DNA from 3 places in the Pseudarthrobacter sp. NPDC058362 genome. Region 1 is predicted to be linked to each of the others. Evidence: riboswitches for the same ligand, from Rfam matches in the RefSeq annotation. Region 1 holds a riboswitch; each other region holds the start of a gene.
What was found. A riboswitch is a leader RNA that binds a small molecule or an ion and turns the genes downstream of it on or off. The one in region 1 is predicted to bind S-adenosylmethionine.
Positions count from the first base shown of each region.

Region 2: it holds a riboswitch for S-adenosylmethionine, as region 1 does, so the genes downstream of both, ACFWIX_RS00255 (DUF1737 domain-containing protein) here and ACFWIX_RS15250 (aminotransferase class V-fold PLP-dependent enzyme) in region 1, are expected to answer to the same signal.
Region 3: it holds a riboswitch for S-adenosylmethionine, as region 1 does, so the genes downstream of both, ACFWIX_RS07150 (homoserine O-acetyltransferase) here and ACFWIX_RS15250 (aminotransferase class V-fold PLP-dependent enzyme) in region 1, are expected to answer to the same signal.

Region 1 is NZ_JBHXIW010000009.1:113,364-118,270, reverse strand. It holds gene ACFWIX_RS15260 (metal-dependent transcriptional regulator) at 1-74, opposite strand, end outside; gene ACFWIX_RS15255 (class I SAM-dependent methyltransferase) at 117-875, opposite strand; gene ACFWIX_RS15250 (aminotransferase class V-fold PLP-dependent enzyme) at 962-2,371, opposite strand; SAM riboswitch class IV at 2,407-2,520, opposite strand; gene hisN (histidinol-phosphatase) at 2,689-3,501, opposite strand; gene rsgA (ribosome small subunit-dependent GTPase A) at 3,548-4,663, opposite strand; gene aroA (3-phosphoshikimate 1-carboxyvinyltransferase) at 4,647-4,907, opposite strand, start outside.
Region 2 is NZ_JBHXIW010000001.1:55,351-60,257, forward strand. It holds gene ACFWIX_RS00240 (EAL domain-containing protein) at 1-2,104, shown strand, start outside; gene ACFWIX_RS00245 (O-succinylhomoserine sulfhydrylase) at 2,067-3,275, opposite strand; gene ACFWIX_RS00250 (rhodanese-like domain-containing protein) at 3,272-3,685, opposite strand; gene ACFWIX_RS00255 (DUF1737 domain-containing protein) at 3,682-3,954, opposite strand; SAM riboswitch class IV at 3,968-4,083, opposite strand; gene ACFWIX_RS00260 (extracellular solute-binding protein) at 4,320-4,907, shown strand, end outside.
Region 3 is NZ_JBHXIW010000002.1:569,533-574,439, reverse strand. It holds gene ACFWIX_RS07150 (homoserine O-acetyltransferase) at 1-1,011, opposite strand, end outside; SAM riboswitch class IV at 1,024-1,139, opposite strand; gene ACFWIX_RS07145 (VOC family protein) at 1,313-1,951, shown strand; gene ACFWIX_RS07140 (CPBP family intramembrane glutamic endopeptidase) at 2,040-2,819, opposite strand; gene ACFWIX_RS07135 (DeoR/GlpR family DNA-binding transcription regulator) at 2,821-3,609, opposite strand; gene hutI (imidazolonepropionase) at 3,653-4,864, opposite strand; gene ACFWIX_RS07125 (NAD(P)/FAD-dependent oxidoreductase) at 4,877-4,907, opposite strand, start outside.

The DNA of each region.
Region 1 (4,907 bases):
TCCTGCCACTCCGTGAAGGAGTAGATGACCTTAACGTAGTCCTCGATGGAGGAGGAGGGCGCGCTGGTCTTCACAGCTCAAGCCTACCGGGTCCGGGGCGGCACAGCATGGTGGGTTCAAGCCTTCGCTGCGCGCCATGAGAGCGTCAGGTACGGCAGCTTCAGGTCAAGCCCGGTTGCGTGGCCCAGATGGTCATGCAGGTACCAGTCCAGGTTGGCCAGCACCTTGGCGCGGGTTGCCTCGCCTGCCCGAAGGTAATAGCTGCGTGATTTGGCCAGCTCCATCAGGTCCTCGGTGGTTACGGTGTCCTGCCAGTGCGTGAGATGCCCCTCGAGCCCTGTGAATTCCGGTCCAACCACCGGCCGGAAATCAGGTTTGTAGACATCGCCGGCGTGCATGATCCGGGACAGGCGGTGCACCCACGGCACCGACGTGTCCAACTGGTTCCACACGAGTCCCAGGGTGCCGCCGGGCCGCAGCACGCGCGCCAGTTCGGTGCTTGCCGCGAGCGGATCGCACCAGTGCCATGCCTGGGCCACAGTGACGACGTCGAACGCCGCTTCAGGAAGGCCGGTCGCCTCCGCAGTCCCCGCCACAGCCGTGGCAGCAGGGCAGTGGAGCTGCAGTTGGGCCAGCATGTCCGCGGACGGATCGATGGCCGTCACCTTGAGGCCACGGTCCAGGAGCAGCGCGGTGAACTTTCCGGTCCCTGCGCCTACGTCCAGCGCATCCCTTGCTCCGGGAGGGACCAGCCAATCGGCGGAGTCCTGCGGATACCCGGGCCGCACGCGCTGGTAGTGGCTGCCGCCGGAGCGGAAGCTGCTGCCCAGCTCCCGGCGCCGCCCGTGATCCATCTTGGGGCCACCCCGAACCACGTGCGGCCTCCTTCAGTCCATGCCTTGCGGGTTCTTTCGAATTTACAGTATGGACCGGTGGCTCAGCGCCTTGGGTGCCGGTGCCCTCAGCTGTCGGTGCAGGGAGCCGCGCCGGCGGTGCCGGGGGTGTTCGGCGCCCAGTGCGGGTAGGTCCGGGTGTCGTTCGCCGGCACCCAGCGGCCGGCGTCCACCACGTAGTCCCAGCCCAGCCCGGTGGTCTTGAGTGCTTCGATTCCCGCCAGCAGGCGCTGCGCGTCCTCCAGCCGGGAACCCACGCCGAAGCTGGCCCGCAGCGACCCCGACGGCAGTCCCAGCCGCTTGAGCAGCGGGTGGGCGCAGAACCGGCCGTCGCGCAGGCCCACACCGTGCTCGGCGGACAGGTAGGCCGCCACGAGTCCGGCGTCGTAGCCCTCCACCGAGAAGTTCACCACGCCGATGGTGTCCGTTTCCGGGTTGGTGTCCTTGAAGATCTGGTGCACCGTCACGCCGCTGATCTGCTGGAGGCCCTCCACCAGGAAAGACCGGACGGCTGACTCATGGGCGTGCCAGCGCTCCTGGTCCAGCCCGGCGATGACCTGGGTGGCGCGCGCGAGGGTGGCGGCTCCGAGGACGTTAGGCGAGCCACCCTCATGGCGGGCCGGTCCGGTGGCCCAGCGGACGCCGTCGAGCCGTGCTTCCTTGACGGCGCCGCCGCCGGCAAGGTGCGGGACGCCCGCGTCCAGCCAATCGGGACGGCCTACCAGCACCCCAGCGCCGAAGGGCGCGTAGAGCTTGTGCCCCGAGAAGGCGAGGTAGTCGACGTCGTCTGCTGTGATGTCAATCCGACGGTGCGGTGCGAGCTGGGCGGCATCAACCACGATCCTGGCGCCATACTGGTGGGCGAGTGCCGCAAGGGCGCGCACCGGCAGGATTTCCCCGGTGACATTGGACGCTCCGGTGACTGCCAGCAGGATAACGCCACCTTGCTCCAGCTCGGCGCGGACTGCGTCCAGGGTGGCGGCGATGGTGTCCGCTGCCACGATGCTTCGGTGCGGGACGCCCTGCCACGGCAGCAGGTTGGCGTGGTGCTCGATATCCAGGTACAGGACATCGCCGGCCGGGCGGCCGTCGGCTACGGGCAGGCAGCCGGCCAGCAGGTTGAGCGAATCCGTGGTGTTGCGGGTGAAAATGACGGAATCGTCCGGCCGTCCGCCCACGAAGTCGCGGACGATGTCCCGGGCGTTTTCGTACACGGACGTACTGATCTGGGACGCGTAGCCGGCGCCGCGGTGCACGCTGGCGTAATACGGCAGGATTTCGTTCAGGTAGGCCGACACCACCGAAAGCGCGGGGGCGGAGGCGCCATAGTCCAGGTTGGCATAGCGGACGTGACCGCCGGTGATCAGGGGCGCCTGGATTTCCGCGCCGGTGACGGCAGCCAGCGGACGGGCTGCGGCGGCGGCAATGGAATCGGCAGGCGGGGCCGCAACGGCGGGGGCGACAGTGGCAGTTGTCACAGAGACCTCACTGGGAAAGGACTCCACAAACAGGGAATCCGCGCTTGCCGCATCCGCTCCGGACCGGCCTGGTCGTCACCCGGGGCACCCCACCGCGAATGGAGGGTTGCCGGCCAGCAAACCGGGGTTTAGCGCTGGCACTCGTGACCTGATTAAGAGCGTAGGACATTCCAGCGGGCAAGGCTGAAGCGGAGCGAAATGTTAAGGCCTTTGTTACGCCCAGCTGCCAAAGGCGTGTTTCGGCGAAGATTACGACGACGGACGACTCCGTTCGCGGCGCCCGTCGTCGTAATCTTCGGTCCGGAGAGTCCGGCGGCCTACAGGAGGTCGTCCAGGTAGGGGTTGAGCCGGTGCAGTACTTCGGTGTGCAGGATGGAGTTGGTGGCCAGGGCATTCCCGCCGAAGGGCCCGTCCTGGCCTTCCAGTGAGGTGAAGCGGCCACCGGCTTCCACCACGATGGGCACCAGCGCGGCCATGTCATAAAGGTTCAGTTCCGGCTCGCAGGCAATGTCCACGGAACCCTCCGCCACCATGCAGTACGACCAGAAGTCCCCGAAGGCCCGGGTGCGCCAGACGTCCTCGGTCAGGCCCAGGAACTCGTCGAGGTTGCCCCGCTCCTTCCAGCCGCCCAGGCTCGAGTAGGACAGCGACGCGTCCGCCAGATTGGAGACGTTGGAGACCCGGAGCCGGCTTGCTGCCGCCAGGGACCGGCCGGTGTAGGAACCCATGCCCTTGGCACCCCACCAGCGCTTGCCCAGGGCGGGAGCGCTCACCACACCAACCACCGGTTCACCCTCGTCCACGAGGGCGATGAGGGTGGCCCAGACCGGCACGCCGCGGACAAAGTTCTTCGTCCCGTCGATGGGGTCGATGATCCACCGGCGCGAACCATGGCCGGTGCTGCCGAATTCCTCGCCGAGCACGGCGTCGCGTGGCCGGGAACGGGAGAGCTGGCCGCGGATGGCCTCCTCGGCGGCCTTGTCCGCGTCGGTGACCGGCGTTAGGTCCGGCTTGGTCTCCACATGGAGATCGAGGGCCTTGAAGCGGCTCATGGTCTGGTCATCCACGGAGTCGGCCAGGACATGGGCCAGGCGCAGGTCATCGTTATAGCTCGAAGCGGGTTGGATCATAGTTCCAAACTACCGTCTGCGCGCGGATCTGCTGGGAGATCGGGTGTCAGGTGACGCTTCCGAGTTCCTTGGCTTCCTGCGCCTCGTTGCGCGGATCCGCACCGAGCAGACGGCGCAGGGATGCCAGCCGGGCGGGCCCGGTGGGTCCTGCGTGCCCGTCGTTGACCCACGCATCGAGCCCGCAGTCCACGGCGGCGGCGGTGTGCTTGCAGCCCCGCTCGCAGTCCTCGATCCCGGGGGAGAGATCCGGAAAGGAACGCAGGATCCGGTCGGGGTCCACGTGGGCGAGCCCGAACGAGCGGATGCCGGGGGTGTCAATGATCCAGCTGCCAGGGGGAGCCTCTGCAAGCCGGAGGGCCAGCGCGGACGAGGAGGTGTGGCGGCCGCGGCCCGTGACCGCATTGACGCCGCCCGTCGCGCGTTCCGCCCCGGTCAGGGCGTTGACCATGGTGGACTTGCCCACGCCGGAATGGCCCAGCATCACGGTGACCTTGCCGTCCAGATGGGCCCGCAGCCGGGCGACGGCGCCGCTGTCCAGCCGGGCGGATAGGCCGTCGTCGGAGCGGGCGTCGATTCCCGAGGCGCGGTCGTCGGCCGTCCGGCTGATGATGACGGGGAACTCAAGGTGCGTGTAGTTCGAAAGGAGCTCCGCAGGATCCCTGACGTCCGCTTTGGTAACCAGCAGGATCGGCTCGATGCCGGCGTCGTACGCTGCCACCAGGGCGCGGTCGATGAACCCGGTGCGCGGCTCCGGGTTGGCCGCGGCGACAACGATGACCAGCTGGTCCGCGTTGGCCACCACTGCGCGCTCAATAGGGTCGGTGTCGTCGGCGCTGCGGCGCAGCAGGGTGCGGCGGTCCTGGATCTTCACCAGGCGCGCCAGCGTATCGGGCTCGCCGGAAACGTCACCCACCAGCGAAACGAAGTCGCCGGCAACCACCGGGGAGCGCCGCAGTTCACGCGCCCGGGCCGCGACGACCACGCGCTCGGACGGGGAATCCTCGTCCACAACGGCCGTATAGCGACCCCGGTCCACCGTGATGATGCGCCCCGTGACAGCGTCGTCGTGGCTGGGCCGGTCCTTGGTGCGCGGCCGGGAGCCTTTCTTGCTGGGCCGGATGCGGACATCCGACTCATCCCAGGAGTCAGTGCTCCGAGCCACTGCCCGAACCCTCCGCCCCTTGCGCGAGCATCCCGGACCAGAGCCTGGGGAAGTCCGGCATCGTCTTGCCAGTGGTGGCGATATCCTCCACCTCAACTCCGTGGACGGCAAGGCCCAGGATGGCGCCCGCGGTGGCCATCCGGTGGTCCGCATAAGTGTGCACGACGCCGGCGCGCAGCGGAGCGGGGCGGATCATCAGCCCGTCGCTGGTCTCCTCGGCGTCGCCGCCCAGCCGGTTGATTTC
Region 2 (4,907 bases), on a different contig from region 1:
GATCGCCGAGGGCTACTTCGAAACAGACTTGGCCGGCAATCTTACCTTTGCCAATGACGCGCTCTGTGCACTTTTTGGCTGCTCCCGCGACGAGATGCTGGCGCTCACCCACAAGGATTTTTCGGGCCCCCGGGAAGCAGCCAAGGTATCGGGGCACTTCAGGAGGGTACTCGCCAGCGGAGTCCCCGAGCCCGGCTTCGAATGGACGATGACGCGCAGGGGCGGGGAACAGCGCGTTGTGTCCACTTCGGCGTCACTGATCCATGCCCCGGATGGAACCCCGGCCGGATTCCGCGGCATCACCCGGGACGTTACAGAGCGCAACCTTGCCCAGGAAGCGCTGCGGCGCAGCGAAGAGCGGTACAGGCTGGCAATGCGCGCCACCCAGGAGGTGATCTGGGACAGTGATCTGCAGGCAGGGAAGACGATACTGCATGGCGCCGTCCGCGCGATGTTCGGCATCGCCCACCAGACGTTCGACCACGCCGGGGCGTGGTTGGAATCCAGGATCCATCCGGAGGACAAGGATTCCCTCCTGGAATCGATCGACTGGCTCTTTGGCTCCGACGGCGAAATGTGGAGCAGGGAGTTCCGGGTCCGCCGCCAGGACGGCAGTTACATGGACGTCTTTGCCAGGGGCCATGTGGTCCGTGGCCCGGACGGTGAGGCCCTCCGCTTTGTCGGGTCGATGATGGATATCAGTGCACAGAAACGCAGCGAGGCGGAGCTCGAACGGTTGGCCTTCATCGACCCGTTGACCGGCCTGGCGAACCGGAGCCGGCTGCTTGCGCAGCTTGATGACGCCTTGGCCAAAGCACACAGCTCGGGCAGTGCCGTGGCGGTCTTCTTCCTGGACCTGGACCGGTTCAAGCTCATCAATGACGGAATGGGGCATGCAGCAGGGGACAGCCTGCTCGCCCAGTTCGGCGCCCGGCTCACCGCAGTCATCCGGACCCAGGATGTTGCCTCGCGCTTCGCCGGGGACGAGTTTGTGGTCGTCTGCAGCGACACGGATGAGGAGAACGCCCGGAAAATAGCGGACAGGATAGCCTCGGCTGTCCAGGAGCCCTTTACCATCCAAGGTAACGAGTTGTTTGTCTCAGTGAGCATCGGAATCGTCCTCTCGGAGCCGGGCGACACAGCAGACTCCCTCCTCCACCGCTCCGACGCTGCCATGTACCACTCCAAGGCTGACGGGAAAGGGGCGGCGTTCCTGTTTGACGAGAAGATGCAGCACCAGGCCCTTGAGGTCATCAACATTGAGTCCCAGCTTTCCCGTGCCATAGAACGGAACGAACTGGAACTGTACTACCAGCCGGTCCTTGACCTGGAGGACTTCAGGCCGATCGGCCTTGAAGCCCTGGTCCGCTGGAACCGGCCAGGCGTTGGGATGGTGACTGCCGGGGAGTTTATCCCCATCGCGGAGAAGTCCGGGCTGATTCTCCGAATCGGCGCCTGGGTGCTGCAGGAGGCTCTGCAGCAGGCCCGAATCTGGCGTCAGTCGCTCCCCGGGGCGGAGGATCTCGCCATCGGGGTGAATATCTCCGCCAGACAATTGCAGGACCCCTCGATCTTCGACGAAGTCCAGAAGGCAATAGCCGCAGTAGGAATCCAGCCGGACGCCGTCGTGCTTGAAATTACCGAGTCCGAACTGGTCGGTGACCTGGATGGCTCCGTCCAGGTCCTGGAGCGGCTGCGGAAACTGGGGGTGGGAATAGCTGTGGATGACTTCGGAACGGGATATTCCGCCCTCAGCTACCTCAGCCGCATTCCGGCCAACGTCATCAAAATCGACCGGTCTTTCATCAGGCCGCTGGGACGGGAAGGCGCTGCACGCGCACGCGCCCTCGTCGCCGCCATCATTTCCATGGCTGCCGCGCTGGACCTGGTAGTGGTAGTCGAGGGTGTTGAAACTGACGGCCAGGCGGCCGAGGTAGCAGGACTGAACGCTCGGCTGGGCCAGGGCTACCACTGGTGCCGGCCACTCCCCGGGACCGCAATCGAGGAGTGGCTGCGTACGCAGTACGCCTGGGTAGCCGCGGAGCGTGCACAGGGCCGTGACTGCCTCAGATTTGCTTCAGCGCCTGTTCAAGATCGCCGATAAGGTCGCTCACGTCCTCAAGGCCCACGGACAACCGGACCACTCCGTCAGTCAGCCCGATGGCCGCGCGTCCCTCCGGACCCACCGCGCGGTGCGTGGTGGTGGCAGGGTGCGTGATGAGCGACTTCGCGTCGCCCAGGTTGTTGGAAATGTCAATGATGCGCAGCCCGTCCAGCAGTGCGAACGCCGCGTCCTTGCCCGTCCGGCCGGCGCCCGCTGCCAGTTCGAACGTCAGCACTGTCCCTCCGGCCCGCATCTGCCTGGCCGCCAATTCGTACTGGGGATGTGATTTCAGCAGCGGGTACTTGACCCACTGGACTGCAGGCTGTTCCTCCAGCCACTTTGCCAGCCGCAGTGCTGTGGAGGAAGAGTGGTTCACCCTTAGTGCCATGGTCTCCAGGCCCTTGGTCAGCACCCAGGCGTTGAACGCCGACAGTGCGGGGCCGGTGTGCCGCATCAGCTGCTTCACGGGCCCCTCGATGAACTCCTTGGTGCCCAGGATCGCTCCGCCCAGCACCCGTCCCTGCCCATCGATGTGCTTGGTGCCCGAGTAGACGATGACGTCGGCGCCCAGGTCGCCGCAGCGCTGCAGCAGGGGCGTGGCAAAGACATTGTCGACGACGACGGCGGCCCCGGCGGCATGCGCCAGGTCGCTGACCGCAGCAATGTCCACGATTTCCTGCATCGGGTTGGACGGCGATTCAAAGAAGACGGCAGTGGTGGGCTGCGACAGGGCCTCGCGCCACTGGTCCAGGTCCGGGCCGTCCACGAACACCGTCTCCACACCCCACCGGGGCAGGATTTCGTTGAGAATCACGAAGCAGGACCCGAACAGGGAACGGGCGGCAACCACGCGGTCACCGGCAGCGAGCAGCGCACCCAGGGCGGTGAATACCGCGGACATGCCGGACGCCGTCGCAAAGCACGCCTCGGTCCCCTCGAGGAGGCGCAGCCGTTCCTGGAAGGTGGCCACGGACGGGTTGCCGTAGCGGGAGTACACGAACCGCTCGTCTTCGCCGGTGAATGCGCGCTCGGCGGCGGCGGCGGATTCGTAGACGAAGCCGGAGTTCAGGAAGACGGCCTCGGATGTTTCCTGGAAGTTGGTTCGGTCCAGGCCGCCGCGGACAGCCTGGGTGTCAGCGCTCCAGGTGGCGGCATCCGGGTTGAACGTCACTCGGAGATCCCCAGGTTGGTGGGCAGGCCGCTGTTCTTCCAGCCGTTGACCGTCCGCTCACCGTGCCGGTCAGGGACGCCCTCGAACCCTTCAAGGATGTTGTACGACGTGAAGCCGGCCTGCGTGGCAGCGATGGCGGCCGAGATGGAACGCTGGCCGGAGCGGCACAGGAAGAGCAACTCGGCGTGGGGGTCCTCCGGCGCCTGGCTCCGCAGGTCATTGATGAAGTCAGGGTTGGGAATCCCGCCGGGAAAGGTCCACTGGATGAACAGCGGGTCGTTGTCCGTGGCGTTCGTGTCCGGGATGCCGATGTGCGCCCATTCGCCTTCGGTGCGCACATCCACCAGGATGGCGCCCTGCTCCAGTTTGGCCCAGGCCTCGTGCGGCGTGAGGTCGCCTGCGTAGCTCACGCGTGTCCCTCGCCGTCGAACTCGAGGTCCGGAGATTCCAGGTCTTCGACGGCGGTGGCCACGGCGGCGTCTGCGGAGGCGATGGCGGACGGCAGGATCAGGGCCTGCGCCACGATGACTCCCGTGCCGTTGAACGTGGCCGCCGGGCTGCCGTGCAGGACGTAGCCCTCGGAGAGGGCGGTCGAAATACGCTCACAGAAGGCGCGGTCATCGGGGCCCGTAATCAGGCGGTAGGACAGTTTTTCTTCAGGGGCGGATGCGTCAGACACGACAGAACTCCTTCTCTCACGCTTGCAGCTCGAATGGGTCGATATGCCGAGTATTCACCTGAGGCACCCCGCCGCGAAAGGGAGGGTTGCCGACCGACCAGTCAGGGCTTGGCGCCGGTTCTCATTACTCCCCCAAAACGTAACATCCGGGGCGCACCCCGGCACCGCCCTCGTCGTCATGTTCCGTAACTGAAATGTGCGCGCCGGCAAGGAAGGCAGGGATCCCGCGTCTGCGGCGTGGCGGCGGAGCAGACGTGACGCATCCCATATACTGCAGCCTGCATGGCCTCTGGTAAGGTAACGCTAACCTTCCTTTTGTGTTCGTTTCGTGCGGCTTCGGCCGTTTCTTCCAGGAGTGCCTCCTCATGCATCGACCCAAGCTTCTTGCTGCCTGCGCCGCGTTGACGGTGTCCGCTTTGGCCTTGAGCGGCTGCGGCGTGCTGGGCATCGGCAAGGAGCCGGCGGACCTGCAGATCTATTCGGCCCGCCATTACGACCTTGAGGGCGCGTTCGGCGAGTTCACCAAGGAGACCGGCATTTCCGTCGAGTTCATCACCGGTGATGACGCGGAGCTGCTGGAGCGGGTCAAGGCCGAAGGAAAAGACACCCCCGCGGATATCTTCATGACCGTTGACGCGGGCAACTTGTGGAACGCCGGGCGGCAGGACGTGCTTGCCAGCGTTAAGTCGCCCGCCCTTGAACAGGCCGTACCGGCCGACCTGCGGGACCCCGACGGAAAGTGGTTCGGCCTCGCGATGCGCGCCCGCACCATCACCTACAACCCGGAGAAGGTGGATCCGGCCGAATTCGATACCAAGGACACCTACGCCGGCCTGGCCGACGCTAAGTGGAAGGGGCGCCTGTGCATGCGCGACGCCACCTCTTCCTACACCCAGTCACTGGTTGCCGGCCTGATCGACCTCCACGGCAAGGAAAAGGCCCTTGAGATCGTC
Region 3 (4,907 bases), on a different contig from region 1:
CGGCAGTGCGGCGGCGAGTTCGTGCGACTGCTCCGGGAAGTACAGCCGGTCGGTATCCACCGCGGCCACGAAGAATTTCGCGGTGGCCCGGCTCAGGCTTTCGGCCAGGGACCCCCTGCCGCGGGTGACGTCGTGGCTCATCAGCGCCTCGGTGAGGGCGATATAGCTGTTGGCGTCGAAGCGCCGGACCAGCTTGCTGCCCTGGTGGTCCAGGTAGCTTTCCACTTGGTAACGGCCGCGGCCGGAAAGCGTTTCGGCCTGCAGCGGTGCTTCGCCGGACTGCGGACTGCGGCCGAAGCGGCCGTCAAACTCCCGGGCTGAGCGGTAGGTAATGTGGGCGATCCGGCGGGCCAGGGCCAGGCCGTCCTCGGGGGACGCACCGCCGTAGTAGTCGCCGTCGTTATAGTTCGCGTCCTGACGGATGGCGAGCGTCTGGGCCTGGGCAAAGGCGATCTGCTCGGCCGTACTGGCGGCCCCGACGGCGATGACCGCGCAACGCTGCACCCGCTCAGGGTAAGTGACGGCCCATTCCAAAGCCCGCGCACCGCCCATGGACCCGCCCAGCACGGCGAACCAGGACCGGATGCCCAGCTGGTCGGCCAGCCGCGCTTCCGCCACGGTGCTGTCGCGCAGGGTCACCAGCGGGAAGCGGGAGCCCCATGGCTTGCCGTCGGGAGCGGGCGACGACGGCCCGGTGGACCCGTAGCATCCGCCCAGGATGTTGATCGCCACCACGAAGAATTTGTCGGTGTCGACGGGCGCGCCCGGGCCCGCCAACTCTTCCCACCAGCCGTCCTCGTCCGTGTCGCCTCGGGTCACGTGGGTGCTGCCGGTCAGTGCATGTTCAATGAGGACGGCATTGGAGCCGTCGGCATTGAGCGTGCCCCATGTTTCATAGGCAAGGATGACGTCCGGCAGGAAGCCGCCGGCTTCCAGTTCCAGCCCGCCAATGCCTGCATACCGGACCACGCCGTGCCGCGGCCCCGCGGTGCGGGGAACGGTGACTGTCATGTGCAAACCTCTTCTACGCGCTTGCCCGCCGCCGGAGGGCCGGCGGGCCAGGTCCTCACCCGGGGCACCCCGCCGCGGTAGGAGGGTTGCCGGCCAGCAAGCCGGGGCTGTTGCTGGCACTCATGACCTCCCTCGAGTGTATGAAAGATCCCCCCAGCGGCGCCACGCGTGTGACCCGTTATGACATCCGCCGATACACCGGCATCCAACCCGCGGCGCTTTGCGCCAAGGGTTCCGCCCCCATTTCCAAGTAAGGCAAACCTAAGCTGAGAGCCTGATCACAAAGTGCCAAGATGTTGCCATGCGCATGGATCACGTCTCTTACGCCTGTGAACACGATGGCCTGGCGGCCACCACTGAACGGATTTCCTCCGCCCTGGGCGTCGAGGCAGTCAAGGGCGGGGTACATCCCCGTTTTGGAACGCGCAACATGATCATCCCGCTGGCGGGACACAAATACTTGGAGGTCGTGGAGGTCCTGGACCACCCGGCTTCGGACAAGGCACCGTTCGGCCAGGCTGTGCGTGCCCGTTCGGCGGCTGGCGGCGGCTGGATGGGCTGGTGCGTCGAGGTGGACGACCTGGCACCGTTCGAGGAGCGCCTGGGCCGCTCGGCGGTCAACGGCAACCGCAAGTTCCCGGATGGCCGCGAGCTGGTCTGGAAGCAGATCGGCATCCTTGGCCTGATCGCCGACCCGCAGGTGCCCTACATGCTCAAGTGGGAGGGCGACCCGTCGCTGCACCCCTCGAATGCCTACAACAGCAGCCTCAAGATGCGGTCGCTGACCATCGCCGGCTCTCCCGAGCGCGTCACCGAATGGCTCGGCGAGCCGGTAGAGCGCCCGCTGGAAGACGTTGCCGTGGACTGGGTGGCGCCGCACGGCACCCCGGGCATCCTGTCAGTGACGTTCGAGACTGCCACCGGCGCCGTCACGATCTGACCGCACCACAGCTTCGGCCGCCATCAGCGGGTGACAATGGCGTCACCCACCGATGGCGGCCGAATTCTTTTTAACCAGGCCCCGCCGGTCAGCCCAGGCCCACCGCACGGCCGAAGAGGCTGAAGCCGACGAACGCCACCGTATCGAGCAGGGCGTGGGCGATCACCAAAGGCATGACCCTCCGTGTCCGGGTATACAGCCAGGCGAAGACGATACCCATCACCACGTTTCCGATGAAGGGTCCGAACCCCTGGTACAGATGGTAGGTGCCGCGCAGCAGGGCGCTGGCGCCAATGGCGGCGGGGACGCTCCAGCCGAACTTGCCGAACCGGTCCAGCAGGTAGCCCACCACGATCACCTCCTCCACCAGCCCGTGGCGCACCGCCGAAAGAACGAGGACCGGGACCGTCCACCAGTAAGCGTCCAGTGCGCTGGGGATGATGGCTGTGGTGATGCCGAGTGCCCGACCCGCTGCGTAGAGCCCCAGCGACGGCACCCCGATCAGCGCAGCCAGCCCCAGGCCGTGCAGGATGTCACGGCCTGGGCGGGACAGGTCCAGGCCCAGCTTCCGGAACGCAGATCCGCTGGAAGGAAGCCCTTCGGAGGCGGTCCGCCGGTGGTCCGTGAGGAAGTAGATCACCAGCAGCACCGGGACCAGGGCAAAGACGATGTCCAGCAGCTGGTAGGTCAGGTCGAAGTACTCGCGGCTGCTCTGCTGGCGGTTGAGCGTGGACGTGCCCTGCGCCAGCGGCGCCCGGGACATCTTGTCCAGGAGCTGGACCACGGAGTACACGGCGGACTGGCCCAGGGACAGGCCCAGGACAATGAGGACTTCGAAGGTGAGTCGTCGGCGTGATGAGACCAGCATGTCAGGCAGGCGCCACGATCACTTCGGTGCCCCGGGCTTCAAAGGCGGCCTTGTCCCGTGCGGAAATTCCGGAGTCGGTGATCAGCCGGGTGAAGTTATAGCCGTGCATGGTGGCGAAGGCGCGGACGCCCACCTTTGACGAATCGGCCAGGACGTAGGACACCCGGGCCCGGCTGGCCAGGAGGGCATTCACGGAAGCTTCCCCTTCGCCGGTGTTGGTGGGCCCCACCTCGGGATCGATTCCGTTGACGCCGATAAACGCGATATCCAGCACTACCTTCTGCATGATGATGTCCGTGTAGGGGCCCACCAGTTCATAGGACCGGGGGTTGAGGATTCCACCCGTCACCATGACCTTGATGTTGGGCCGGACGGCCAGCTGCCCGGCGATGTTGATGGCATTGGTGACCACAGTAAGGGTGGGCTGGTTTGAGGGTGCATTGAGGTCCTCGCGGGTGGCCAGGATCTGGGCCAGCGCCGTGCTGGTGGTGCCGCCGCACAGGCCGATGACGGCGCCGGGGCTGATGAGCGCGGACGCGGCCTGGGCAATCTGCTGTTTGGCCTCCGCGTGGTCGTCCCGGTTGTACCGGCCGGGCAGGTCGTAGGCCAGGGCACCGGTGGTGGCCCCGCCCCGGGTGCGCGTCAGCAGCCGTCGCTTGGCCAGGCTGTCCAGGTCCCGCCGGGCAGTTGCGGGCGAGACGTTCAAGGTGGTAACGATTTCCTCGACTTCCACCTGGCCGGTCCGGGCCAGCAGGTCCAGGATCGCCGTGAGTCGGTCGGTACGGGTCATGCTGGAAGCCTCCGGGGGTTGCAGTCTGGGGCGGTGCCGGCTGCTACCCCACCCGCACGCCGGCCCGCCACACAGCGTACGTCAGCGGCATGCCCGGACGGTAGGCGAGATGCGTGGCGGAGGGGGCGTTCAGCAGGTGGAGGTCCGCGCGGTGTCCGACGGCGATGGATCCCACCGCGCGTTCGCCGTCGGCATCCTTGCCCGTGTCCCGGTGGAGGGCCAGGGCGCCTCCGTAGGTTGCGGCGCGGACGGCTTCATGCACGCTGAGCCGCATTTGCAGCACCGCGGTGGTGACGCAGAAGGACATGGAGCTGGTGTAGGAGGTGCCGGGATTGCAGTTGGAAGCCAGCGCCACCTGGACGCCGGCGTCCAGCAGGGCGCGGGCGGGAGCCAATGGCTGGCGGGTGGAGAGGTCGCAGGCCGGAAGGCACGTGGCCACGGTGCCGCGCCGGCCCGATCCTGTGGCGGGATCCCAGCCGGTCCAGGTGCCGGCGAGCGCTGCAACGTCCTGTTCGGAGAGGTAATTCACATGGTCCACGCTGGCCGCGTCGAGCTCGACAGCCAGCTGGACGCCCGGGCCTTCGCCCAGTTGGTTGCCGTGGACACGCAGGCCCAGGCCGGCGTCGCGGCAGGCCAGCAGCACCCGGCGCGATTGTTCGGCGGTAAACGCGCCTTCCTCGCAGAATACGTCGGCCCATTTCACGTAGGGGCGCACGGCGTCCAGCATGGGGCCGCAGACCAGGTCCGTGTACGCATCCGGGTCCTGGCCCACGGGGACCAGGTGCGCGCCGAGGAAGGTCACTTCGTCGGCGACGGTGGATGCGATGCGGGCGCTCCGGGCCTCGTGCTCAATGTCGAGGCCATAACCGGTCTTGGTTTCCAGGTACGTGGTGCCCTGCGATGCCGCTTCCACCACCCGCCCCATGGCCAGCCGGGTCAGGTCGAAGTCTGAGGCTTGCCGCGTGGCGCCCATGGTGACGCCGATGCCGCCGGCAGAGTAGGACTCCCCCGCCATGCGTGCCTCGAACTCCGCGGTGCGGTCCCCGGCGAAGACCAGGTGGCTGTGCGAATCCACCCAGCCGGGCAGCAGGGCACGGCCTCCGGCGTCCACGGCCTCGTCGGCGGCCGGGGCGCCTGCCGCGGAACCGATCCAGGAGATCCGTTCGCCTTCCACCACCACGGCCGCGTCTTTCAGGACCCGGTGTTCCAGGTCCTGGGTCATCAGCTCGGCCACATTGGTGATCAGCGTACTCATGCACTCCATTCTTCAGCGCCGAATGGACCATCGGGTGGCGGCC